DNA from 3 places in the Acetobacterium sp. UBA5834 genome. Region 1 is predicted to be linked to each of the others. Evidence: riboswitches for the same ligand, from Rfam matches in the RefSeq annotation. Region 1 holds a riboswitch; each other region holds the start of a gene.
The links. Region 1 has a riboswitch for cobalamin ahead of B3F51_RS10585 (anaerobic ribonucleoside triphosphate reductase). Riboswitches for the same ligand answer to the same signal wherever they lie in the genome.

Region 1 (3,899 bases):
AACGCATCAAAAAAAACACATACTATTTCATATGCATTTCTGAATTGGTCTTTAAGTTTTATTATATTTTTTGATTATATGTAATAAATCTATAATACTATTATTTAGCCATTTAAGTATATTTATTATGTTTTTTACCTTATATAAGCACCGTAGCCGATGCCAGCTTCCTTCATCGCCCGAACCACCTTCTCAAAGGCTTCCAGATTGTCGAGGGGATCGCCGTCCATTTCCACATAGGTGATGTGTCCAGCGTTGGTCAACTCATGATAGGGTGCTTCCAGGGTAATTTTTTCATAGGCACTGGTGGGGTAGTAAACCGGAATATGGAACGAATTGGTATAATACTCCCGATCGGTTACCCCGGGAATTTCGCCAAATACCTGTTTATCCAGCTTAACAAAGCGTCCGGCAGTCCCTTCGGCCGGGGTGCCCAGCAGGGTAAAGTTCATGCCATAGACCTGACTGGTTTCATCCATCCGCTTGCGCATGTGGCCAATAATTGCAAGCCCCAGCTCCTGTACTTCTGCCGCTTCGCCATGGTGTTTGCCGGTTAAAACCGTCAGGCATTCCGCCAGGCCGATAAAGCCCATACTCAGGGTGCCGTGTTTCAGTACTTCCCGGATTTCCATCTCGTCGGTCAGATCTGCAGAATCAATCCAAACGCCCTGGCCCATTAGGAAAGGAAAGTTTTTAACTTTTTTGTGGGCCTGAATTTCAAACCGTTCCAGCAACTGCTCAATCACCAGATCAATTTTCTGATCCAACTCAGTAAAAAACACGTCCTGGTTACCCTTGCAGTTTAGGGCAATCCGGGGCAGATTGATGGTGGTAAAACTTAAGTTGCCCCGGCCATAGGTAATTTCCCGACTGGGATCGTGGACATTGCCGATCACCCGGGTACGACAGCCCATATAGGCAATTTCAGTTTCTGGTTGGCCAGCTTTGTAATATTTCAGGTTATAGGGCGCATCCAAAAAGGAGAAATTGGGAAACAAACGCTTGGCGCTGACCCGACAGGCCAATTTAAACAAATCATAATTGGGGTCCCAGGGGTTGTAATTGACCCCTTCTTTCACCTTAAAAATATGAATCGGAAAAATCGGGGTTTCGCCATTTCCCAATCCGGCCTCCGTTGCCAAAAGCAGATTTTTTATGACCAGACGCCCCTCAATTGAGGTATCCATCCCGTAGTTGATGGAACTAAACGGAATCTGAGCCCCAGCCCGGCTGTGCATGGTGTTGAGATTGTGAACAAAGGCCTCCATGGATTGATAAACACTGCGGTCAATTTCCCGTTCGGCATTTTCCATGGCAAAATTCTGAGCCCGGCTGATGCTGTTGGCATCCGCTATCCATAACGCCAAACTCCGGGCTTCGGCTTCCAGATAATTCTTCGGTTGATTTAGCTCGGGCTTTAACCCCAGTTTCTTTTCGATATCTTCACTGATGGCCTTTACCTTGGCTAAGGCATTTTTGGTATCGGTCAATAAGGTCAGGGCCTTGGCCAAATTCTCCCGATAGAGCCGGATAAAAGTTTTTTTCACCCCAGGCACCATGGCATAGTCAAAGTTGGGAATACTCTGTCCGCCATGTTGATCATTCTGGTTGGACTGAATGGCAATGCAGGCCAGCGCCGAATAACTCTGAATATCGTTGGGTTCCCGGAGATGGCCGTGACCAGTCGAAAACCCATCTTTAAATAAGCGTTCTAAATCAATCTGACAGCAGGTAGTGGTCAGGGTTAAAAAATCCATATCGTGAATGTGGATTTCACCGGCTTTATGAGCGGTTGAATGCTCGGGATTGAGGACAAACATTTCATAAAACTGTTTAGCGCCCTCTGATCCATACTTCAGCATCGTGCCCATGGCGGTGTCGCCGTCAATGTTGGCATTTTCCCGTTTAACATCGTTGTCCTTGGCTTCTTTAAAGGTCAGATCCTCATATATTTTCATCAAGCGGGTATCCATTTCCCGGATTCGGGTTCGCTCGGCCCGGTAGAGAATATATTTCTTTGCGGTTTTTGCATGTCCGGTTTCGATCAGAATTTTTTCCACCGCATCCTGAATTTCTTCCACCGTCGGGGTATTGGTGTTCATTTCCTGTTCGATATAGATGGCCACTTTTTCAGATAGCTCCATGGCGGTCTGATAATTCTGGCCGCCGATTTCACTGGCGGCCTTAAAAATGGCATTGGCAATTTTTTCAATATTAAAAGGGGCTTCTCGTCCATCTCTTTTTTTGATCTTCGTAATCATCCTGGTTTGTTTTCCTACTTTCCTGCGAGTCTTTTTGTTGTTTCGGGCATTGAAAAACCTCTCGACGGCGTGGGTCAAGAGGTCTAAGATTGCTTGGCTCAAACACCCTCTATCACGCGTAGAGTCTGGTGTGACAAATAACGGTGGGTAATCTGACTTAGGCTTGATCTTTTTAAAAAAATCTCCCCCTTACAGCGGCGGGACCGTGCCGGATTTGCACCGGCTTCCCCCATGCTGCACCGGTTGGCACAGCACCGTTATCTTCATATTTGGTTGTTTTAATTTTATCATATACAAGATGTGGTGTCAAACCCCTTGTCACCTGCAAACGGTTATCATTATTTAAAGCTCCCCGGTTTGGCATAAAAATGGCGACTGATGGTCTTGACCACTGCATCATCGTCATTCGCTCCTATCTGCGGCCAGCCCATTTCTTTTAGTTCGATGGATGCATTTTCAACCACATAAGCAAAATCGGCGGCTTCCAGCATCGCTGCATTCCTGATGTCATTGCCAAACGCAATCACTTTATCGGTAGCATATCGGGCTTTCATATCCATGATGGCATTTTTCACCGAGGCTTCCCGGCTGGTTATTTCGAGAAAGTAATAGCCCGGATGTTGATCATCCGGATAGCACTCAACATTAACCGCTGACGCAATTTCCAGCTTCATGATGGCCGCTTTAACCTGGACGATCGTCGCCTTCTGATCCACTGCCATAATCGATAAAACGCTTTGATCATTTGGCACCTCGCCGCACACATAGCTCTGTTCCGGGAGTCGCTTTTTGGAATGATAGATTTTTTCCTCCACCGGATTAATAAGCCTGGTGTAATAAACATGGAGAACATCATTGATGATGGTGTGGGTAAAACAATTCAGCTCCCGTTTTTCAAAAACATCAATCAGTTGCTTGGCCACTTCCGGATTCATTTTCTTGCAGCTTAAATAACTTCGTTTTTGCAGATCATACCAAACCGCCCCATTCATCATGATAACGGGAACCTTTATTTCTACGCCTTCCAGCAGGGGCAGCAGGGTTTCGGCACTTCTGGTCGTGGCAATGGTAATCAAAGCGCCCTGGCGGATCATGGTGTTTAGTTTTATTCTGGAGTAACTGCTGATTTCAATTTGGGAATTCAACAAGGAACCATCCAGATTGGTGACAAAGAGGGTTTTTCTGTTTCTGCGCCGGGGCAAGTGAAAAGCATTGACTCCCAATGACACAAAGATACCAATGAGGGTGTCCACGATCCGGTCAATGGTAAAGATCAGCGGATTCACATCGGCCCCATGGGTCACTGTAATGCTTAAAAAAACCACACAGGTAATATAAGATGCCGTTGGTTTTTTGATGGCGACCGTAAAATAAATGAGCGGGATAACGCACAAGGATACCACCAGATATTGCAGCATCGGCATATCCACCGGGATGAAGCTCCGCTCAAAAATAAGCAATCCCAACCCCATCGCCCCACCGATAAAGGTACCCAGGGTTCGATTCATGGCTACCTTAAAGCTATTGGAAACATAGGGCTGCATGCATAAAATCGCCGCAATCGCCGAATAGAAGGGGGAGCCTTGCTCGCCTCTTAATAAATAGATTAAGAAGCAGAGATAAACCGCTATAAATGTT
Region 2 (3,899 bases), on a different contig from region 1:
ACCCGGATTGCCACCTCAGCGGGATCACTGGGGCTTAAATTAATCAGTATAAAGGCAAAAAAGGAGATTCCGATCAAAATCGGAATCATCCACAGGAGCCTTTTGACGAAGTATTGCTTCATGGTCTTACTCCCTTTTGTTTTCGATAATCAAAATTGGTGATCAATTGGAAAAGTACATTTTTTCGAAGGGGATTTCATATTGCGAATCGTTAAAGCTTACCCCTTCAAGTCCCATGATTCCCACTGCCTTGGTTTTTGAATAGGAGATCGGGACATAGACATATTGATCATTAATATAGGTCAGTACCTCTTTATACATATCGGCCCGCTTGCTGTCGTCTGATTCGATCATAATCTTCGTGATGGTTTCATCCAGCCACTGCTTTTTTTCCAATCCAACCTGAGCCTGATAATCCCCGTGCGCCGGAATTCGCCAGGATGAAACATAGGATTGGGGATCATAAGGGGTTCCCCAGGATAGCGAATATTGCAGATCAAAATCCCCGGTTTTCTGACGATCCAGAAAGGCCTGTTTTTCTTCCCCGAGAATATTCATCTTGATGCCGATGGCTGCCAAATCGGCCTGAATCGAGGTAGCAATGGTACCTTCCTGGGCGTTTTTGGAATTATAGGAAAAAGTAATTTCACATTTCTGGCCATCCTTTTCCCGAACCCCATCACTTCCTGGTTTCCAACCGGCTTCATCGAGCAGCTGTTGGGCTTTTTCCTGATTATAGGCGATGGTTTTAAGATCAATGTCACAATAGGGTACATCTTTAGACATCAGCGTATCAGCCTGATCCTCTGAGCCATTTAAAATTCCCTGAATGATGTTTTCCTTGTTCACGGCATATTCAATGGCTTCCCGTACCTTGATGTCTTTGGTAATCGGAGCCTTGGTATTGAGAAGAATCGCCCGGGAAGCGACCGGTTCGCTTAAATACGTCTGATAGGCGCCTTCTGCTTCCAGCTTCTTATAGGAATCCAGATCAATCTGATCACCATCCGCTCCGAAAAGTAAATCGACCTCGCCGTTTTGCAAAGCTAACAGGATCGTCTGGGAATCTGGCATGACCTTCCAGTTAATGGTTTTGATTTTGGTTTTGTCACCCCAATAAGTTTCATTCTGCGTAAAGGTGGCATACTGATTGTCGACATGCTCCGATAAGACCCAGGGTCCGGTACCGATATAGCCGCTAACCCCTTCTTTGGTGGTGCCATTGACAAAACAGTTGGGCGAAATAAAGCGGAAGGGTCGAGTCAGTCCCAATTCCACCAGGGTTGGATAGTAGGGATGCTTTAACACCAGTTTGAAGGTGTGTTCATCGACCACCACATTTTCCTTGATCTCATTAACCATATCCAACCAGGAATGGCGTTCAGCATTACCAAGAATGGCATCCATATTCAGCTTAACTGCGGCGGCATTAAACGGCGCACCATCGGTAAAGGTGACCCCTTCTCTTAAATGAAAGGTGTATTCCAGTCCATCTGCTGAAATTTCCCAGCTTTCAGCCAGAGCTGGCTTCACTTCTCCGCCTTCATTCTTGGTCAGGCCTTCAAACACCATGTTCTGGGCTGACATTTCACCCGAGTACAAATGCGGGTTGATATCCCGAATATCCTTGGTGCAGGCATAATTTAACGCTTCTTTAGTCGACACATCACTTTTAGCGGACGCTCCTGAGCAACCGGCAAACATTCCGGCACACAACACGGCAGTCATTACCACCGCTAAACCCTTTTTCAATTTCATTTTCTTTTTCTCCTCAAAAAATACTTATTTATTTGATTTGCTCGGCTTTTACCATTGCGCATCCTGGCAAAGAAACCCCGCTCTATCACAATGTAAGACTTCACTGCGGTAGTATTGGTGATTTTTTCGATAAAAAAACCTCACCATCTCCAAAAAGATAGTGAGGTCGCAAAAAGCCTGCAAAAAAAAACACCTCCTCTATCGCACGTAGAGTCTGAGTAATTAAAGCAGGCAGGTCTTCTGGCTCAAGCGTCAACATTACCTCCTGCCTTCCCGTTTCTGGTGGCATTCCTGGAGGAACTCTTCTTTTACAGCGGCGGGACCGCGGGGGACTTTCACCCCTCTTCCCTTTTCACCGGCCTGTAACCCTTCGTTACTGCCGGCACCTGTTTTATTAATATTTAATTCGTTGTCGGTGTTTTATAAAACACTAAAAAACAGAAACAATGCCACAATCACGTGTTTTTCATTGTTTCTGTTTGACATTTTAACATGCTTAAACCGCCTGCGCAAGTCCCTTTCAAGGAAATGATATTCTTTTTTGGAATGTCTTTCAATGCCAGTCGATATCTGACCGACATAAACCCAGGGTGCTTATTTCATAAAGCGGTCAATCGCTTTTCTCAGTTCTTCCAAAGCCTTTTCGTCGTTATTCTCCACCGCATCAACGATGCAATGCTCAATATGATCCTGTAAAATTATTTTGCCGACGTTATTAATCGCTGACTTCACCGCTGAAAGCTGAATCAGCACCTCGGTACAGTCTCTTCCCGATTCGACCATTTTTTTCACCGATTCAAGATGACCCGCGGCCCGGGAAAGGCGATTCAACACTGATTTGGTCTGGGTATGTTCATGATGATGGTGGTGGTGATCTCCACCGTGGCCACTATCACGTCCACCATCGATCCCTTCACCCTGATGTTCATGCATCTCCATTCACCTCATTTTCTATATCTGTTTAACCCATTATAACAGATATAGAAAAAGGACACCACCCAAGGGGAGATGCCCTTTCATATTTTACAGAATCGAATCGATCAGTTTTTTTGTATAGGCTTCCCGGGGACTGGCAATCACCTCGTCCGGAGTACCGGTTTCCACCACCCGACCCTGATGCATCACCAGCACCCGGTCGCAGCATTGCTGCACCAGAGCCAGATCATGACAGATCATCAGTTGTGACATCCCCTGGTCTTTTCGCAATTGCTTAAGGAGCGCTACAATCTGGGCCTGGACGGTGACATCCAGAGCGCTGGTGGCTTCATCGCAGATGAGCAGCTGGGGCTTTCGGGCAACTGCCCGGGCAATCGAGGCCCGCTGACACTCGCCACCGCTGACCTCACTGGGATAACGGCTGATAAATTCCGGGCCAAGTCCGCAGACTTCCAGATATTCAATGGCTGTATTCTTCGCCTCCCGACGACTCATACCCTGATTGATCAGCCCTTCCATGACACTTTCCCCCAGCCGAATCCGGGGATTAAAGGAATCCACCGGCATCTGAAAAACCATCTGAACCAGTTGGTAAACCCATCTGCGTTCTTTTCGCCCGGGGTTTTTAAGTGTTTTGCCATCCAGAACAATCTCACCGCCATCCAAAGATTCCAGGCCGGTGATCAGCTTGGCAACTGTGCTTTTACCGCTGCCGCTTTCGCCCACCAGCGCCAGGCATTCACCCTTTTCCACATGGAAGCTGATCTCATCAACCGCACAAATGGTGCTTTTTCCTTTGGTATAGGTTTTTTTTAACTGGCTGACTGCTAAAATACTATTCATGTCTCACCTTTTTATCCGGGGCATGGCCGCAATCAGCTGGCGGGTGTAATCCTGCTGGGGATGATCAATCACCTCCCGGGTCTTGCCATATTCAACCAGCTTACCCTTGCACATCACCGCCACGGTATCGGCCATAAATGACACCACCCCAATATTATGGGTTACCACCACAATTCCGGTTCCAAATGCTTCCCGCATTGTCATCATTTCCCGAACCACCTGGGCCTGGACGGTGACGTCCAGGGCCGAGGTCGGCTCATCGGCAAAAAGCAGCTCCGGTTCCAGCAGCATTGCCATAACAATGCCGACCCGCTGATTCATCCCTCCGGATAATTCAAAGGGATAGCTATTTAAAATCCGCT
Region 3 (3,899 bases), on a different contig from region 1:
GCGATATTGGAATTACTTAAACTCAAGGTCCGCATCGTATCGATATCGGCACCCATACTTAAATCCATAAAGCCATGGGCACCGGCGGCTTCAATGATTTTGAGCTTTTTGACTTCCATTTCCATGTCATCGCGGTCACCGGAGGTGCCCATCAGACCGTTAACTTTGACGTCCAGTCCGCCGCCGATGCCGCAGATTTTAGAACGGTTGCGCAATTTATTTTTAGGAATGACAATCCGGCCAGCGGCTACTCCCGCCCGGATAAATTCCGGGGTGAAGCCTTCGCTAATCGCCACCATTTCCATTTCTTCGGTAATTTTACCCGCCCGCGCTTTTAACATTTGGGTCATCGTTCGTTCCTCACTTCCTGGTTTTCGTCTCGTAAATACTTGCCGACAATTTTCATGGCACAGAAGTCGCCGCACATGCTGCACTCGGAGGCGAAGTTGGTGCTGCGATCTTTCCAGACTTTTGTGGCAGTTTCGGTATCGATGGCCAGTTCCATCTGTCGGCCCCAGTTGAGTTCCCGCCGGGCGTGGGACATTTCCAGATCCCAGGCAATCGCCGCCGGATGACCTTTGCCGACATCACCGGCATGGGCGGCAATGCGGCTGGCCATCACGCCCAGATAGACATCTTCGGCACTGGGCATACCGATGTGTTCGGCCGGGGTCACATAGCAGAGAAAGTCCGCGCCATAATAGGCGGCAATCGCTCCGCCAATGGCACCAGTGACATGATCCATCCCGGCCCCGGAATCAGTGGGCAGACAACCAAAGACAAAGTAGGGTGCACCACCGCATAATTGTTTTTGTAATTGGACAGTCGTTTGAATCTGATCCAGCGGCACGTGGCCAGGACCTTTAACCATCACCTGAACGCCAGCCGCCCGGGCCTTTTTAACCAGGCCGCCGAGGATCACCAATTCATGAACCTGAGCGCCATCCAGTGAATCAGCGATACAGCCGGGACGCATGCCGTCGGCAAAACTCAGGACGACATCATATTTTTTACAGATTTCCAGGACCCGGTCATATTGGGTAAAGAAAGGATTTTCACAGTGGTTGTGAATCATCCAGCCGATCAGATGGGAGCCTCCATAACTTACCAGGGGATCAATCCGGCCTTCTTCTTTGGCGCGGTTGATCACGTCCATGGTGGTGCCGCAGTGCAGGGCTAAAAAGCTGACACCATCAGCAGCCTGTTTTTCCATCATCGCAAACATGTCGTCGGCGGTCATATCTAAAGCGGTACCGTATTTTTCCTGAGCCATGGCCAGGGTTTGATACAGGGGCAGGGTACCGACTGGCCGATCCACTGTAGCTAAGACTTTTTCACGCATTGCATCGATTGGGCCCCGGACACTTAAGTCCATCAGGGTATCGGCCTTGGCCTTAATGGCCTGGTCAATTTTAGCCATTTCACCGGCGATGGTGTCGTCAACTTCATACATCCCGACGCTGGCTGAGACCTTGGTAAACAGTCCTTTACCGACTGCCACCGGGTTGATATTGGGGCGGGCGCTTTTAAGAATAACGATTTCGCCAGCGGCCACTCCCTGGCGAATCAGCTCGGGATCGAGTCCTTCTTTTTCGGCCACATAAATCATTTCGGCGGTGATTTCACCCGCCCGTGCTTTTTCCAGAATTGTCATTGTTTCCTCCTGAATGATTGTTGGTATTTTAGCAAATAAAAAAGTCCACAGCAGTTATTATAAAAATAACCGCCATGAACTTTACCTTCGTTCATTCAGGATCGATCATAGGCAGGTCTCCTGACTTGGGGTTTTAGCGCTACGCCACACCTTCCCATTAAAAAACAGTGGTCTTTGTGGTTTGCTCCGCCCTTACAGTGATGGGTTCGTTCAGGACTCTCACCTGATTCCCTATTCTCCTTATTGCTAAGGCACCATATGCTCGCTTTTCGATTTACTTGTTTTTGATTATACAACCTAAAAAATAAATGTGCAAGAAAAAAATTAAAAAAATGATTTGGACAGTTGAGATAAAAAAAGAATCAAACTATGTTATAATAAATCAAATGAATGAGGGAGGTGAGAGGATGAATCTTGTTTTTATCTGGTTGATTTTGTTTATCGTTTTTCTGGTAGCTGAACTGGTTACAGCTGGGGCGTTGGTTTCAATCTGGTTTTGTGTGGGCTCTTTGGTGGCTTTAGTTGCTGCCTATTTTGGCGCGGCTTTCTGGGTGCAGATGATCGTTTTTTTTGTCGTTTCCATTGGTTTATTATTGGGTACAAAGCCGTTTTTAAAGAAACATCTGGATCCCAAAAAAATGGCGACCAATGCCGATCGGATACTTAAAAACCGGGGCATTGTTGAAGAAGAAATCAATAACCTCAAAGGTCAGGGGGCGGTCAAAATAGACGGGAAGTCCTGGTCAGCCCGAAATGTCGATGGTGAGGTTGTTATTCCGATTGGTGCTGAAGTGACTGTTGTGGGAATCGAAGGCGTTAAGGCCATGGTTCGGGCAGCTGAGAAAGAAACTATTTCAAAATAAAAGGAGGAAAAAAACATGTATGGACTCATTATTTTAGGTGTCATCTTTATCATTTTTATTGTTGTGATTATTGTCAATGCCAAGATTGTTCCTCAGGCCAATGCCTATGTAGTCGAACGGCTGGGAGCTTATCATTCTACCTGGGAAACCGGTTTTCATATTGCGATACCAATTCTAGACCGGATCTCCAAGCGAATCAGTTTAAAAGAGCGGGTAGCCGATTTTCCACCACAACCGGTTATCACCAAAGATAACGTCACAATGCAAATTGACACGGTTATATATTTGCAGGTAACCGATCCCAAATTTTATATGTATGGGGTGGATAATCCCATGAAGGCAATTGAAAACTTAACGGCTACGACCCTTCGTAATATCATCGGAGATATGGAGCTTGATGCAACGCTCACCTCCCGAGATGTCATTAATACCAAGATGCGGGTGATTCTCGATGAAGCCACCGATCCCTGGGGGATTAAAATTAATCGGGTCGAGCTTAAAAATATTATGCCACCAGAAGCGATCCAAAATGCGATGGAACGGCAGATGAAGGCCGAGCGGGAACGACGTGAAAAAATTCTTCAGGCCGAAGGGGAAAAAGCCAGCGCTATTCTGGTGGCAGAAGGTGAAAAATCGGCGGCAATTTTGCAGGCAGAAGGGTTGAAAGCGGCCGCTATTTTAAGCGCTGAAGCAGACCGGGAAGCCCAGATCAGACGGGCGGAAGGGGAAGCCGAAGCGATTATCACGGTTCAGGAAGCCGTTGCCAATGGGGTTAAAATGTTAAACGCTGCTGATCCAATCCAGTCGGTGATTGCGCTAAAAAGCCTATCAACCTTTGAAAAGGTAGCCGATGGCAAAGCCACCAAGATCATTATACCATCTGAAATTCAGAGTTTGGCCGGTCTGGCCACATCCCTCAGTGAAATTATGAAGGATCAGACTAAAGTCAGTCAGCAGAGTAATTTATAAACGACCATGAATGGGCAATTGGGAAACGGCAAGCCGTTTTTCGATTGCCCAAATTTTTTAACGAACAATTAAGAAAGAGGGCATATTTTGGAAATTACGAATACGCAACTTATCAAACGTTTTATACCCTATTATCAAAAATATAAATGGATTTTGTTATTGGATCTCTTTTGTGCGACCCTGACCACGGCCTGCGATCTGGTGTTGCCGCTGATCGTGCGGTTTATTACCAATGCCGCAATTAATGATTTGGCCAGTCTGACAGTGGAAACAATTCTTAAACTGGGACTGTTATATCTGATGCTGCGACTGATCGACGCAGTGGCTAATTATTTTATGGCCGATGTCGGTCATGTGATGGGGGCTCAGATCGAAACCGATATGCGCCGGGATCTTTTTTCGCATCTTCAGAA

Region 2: another riboswitch for cobalamin. It lies ahead of nikA (nickel ABC transporter substrate-binding protein); the one in region 1 lies ahead of B3F51_RS10585 (anaerobic ribonucleoside triphosphate reductase).
Region 3: another riboswitch for cobalamin. It lies ahead of thiC (phosphomethylpyrimidine synthase ThiC); the one in region 1 lies ahead of B3F51_RS10585 (anaerobic ribonucleoside triphosphate reductase).

What each region holds. Positions count from the first base shown of each region.
Region 1 covers NZ_DJGY01000053.1:29,555-33,453, reverse strand. Annotated here, with positions in the region: partial or broken gene B3F51_RS10585 (anaerobic ribonucleoside triphosphate reductase) at 147-2,261, opposite strand; cobalamin riboswitch at 2,387-2,535, opposite strand; gene B3F51_RS10580 (HAD hydrolase family protein) at 2,600-3,899, opposite strand, start outside.
Region 2 covers NZ_DJGY01000011.1:276-4,174, forward strand. Annotated here, with positions in the region: gene B3F51_RS02190 (ABC transporter permease) at 1-122, opposite strand, end outside; gene nikA (nickel ABC transporter substrate-binding protein) at 163-1,758, opposite strand; cobalamin riboswitch at 1,972-2,163, opposite strand; gene B3F51_RS02200 (metal-sensing transcriptional repressor) at 2,353-2,691, opposite strand; gene B3F51_RS02205 (ABC transporter ATP-binding protein) at 2,782-3,537, opposite strand; gene B3F51_RS02210 (ABC transporter ATP-binding protein) at 3,541-3,899, opposite strand, start outside.
Region 3 covers NZ_DJGY01000060.1:86,320-90,218, reverse strand. Annotated here, with positions in the region: gene bzaB (B12 lower ligand biosynthesis ThiC-like protein BzaB) at 1-350, opposite strand, end outside; gene thiC (phosphomethylpyrimidine synthase ThiC) at 347-1,654, opposite strand; cobalamin riboswitch at 1,749-1,928, opposite strand; gene B3F51_RS11980 (NfeD family protein) at 2,062-2,517, shown strand; gene B3F51_RS11975 (SPFH domain-containing protein) at 2,533-3,486, shown strand; gene B3F51_RS11970 (ABC transporter ATP-binding protein) at 3,580-3,899, shown strand, end outside.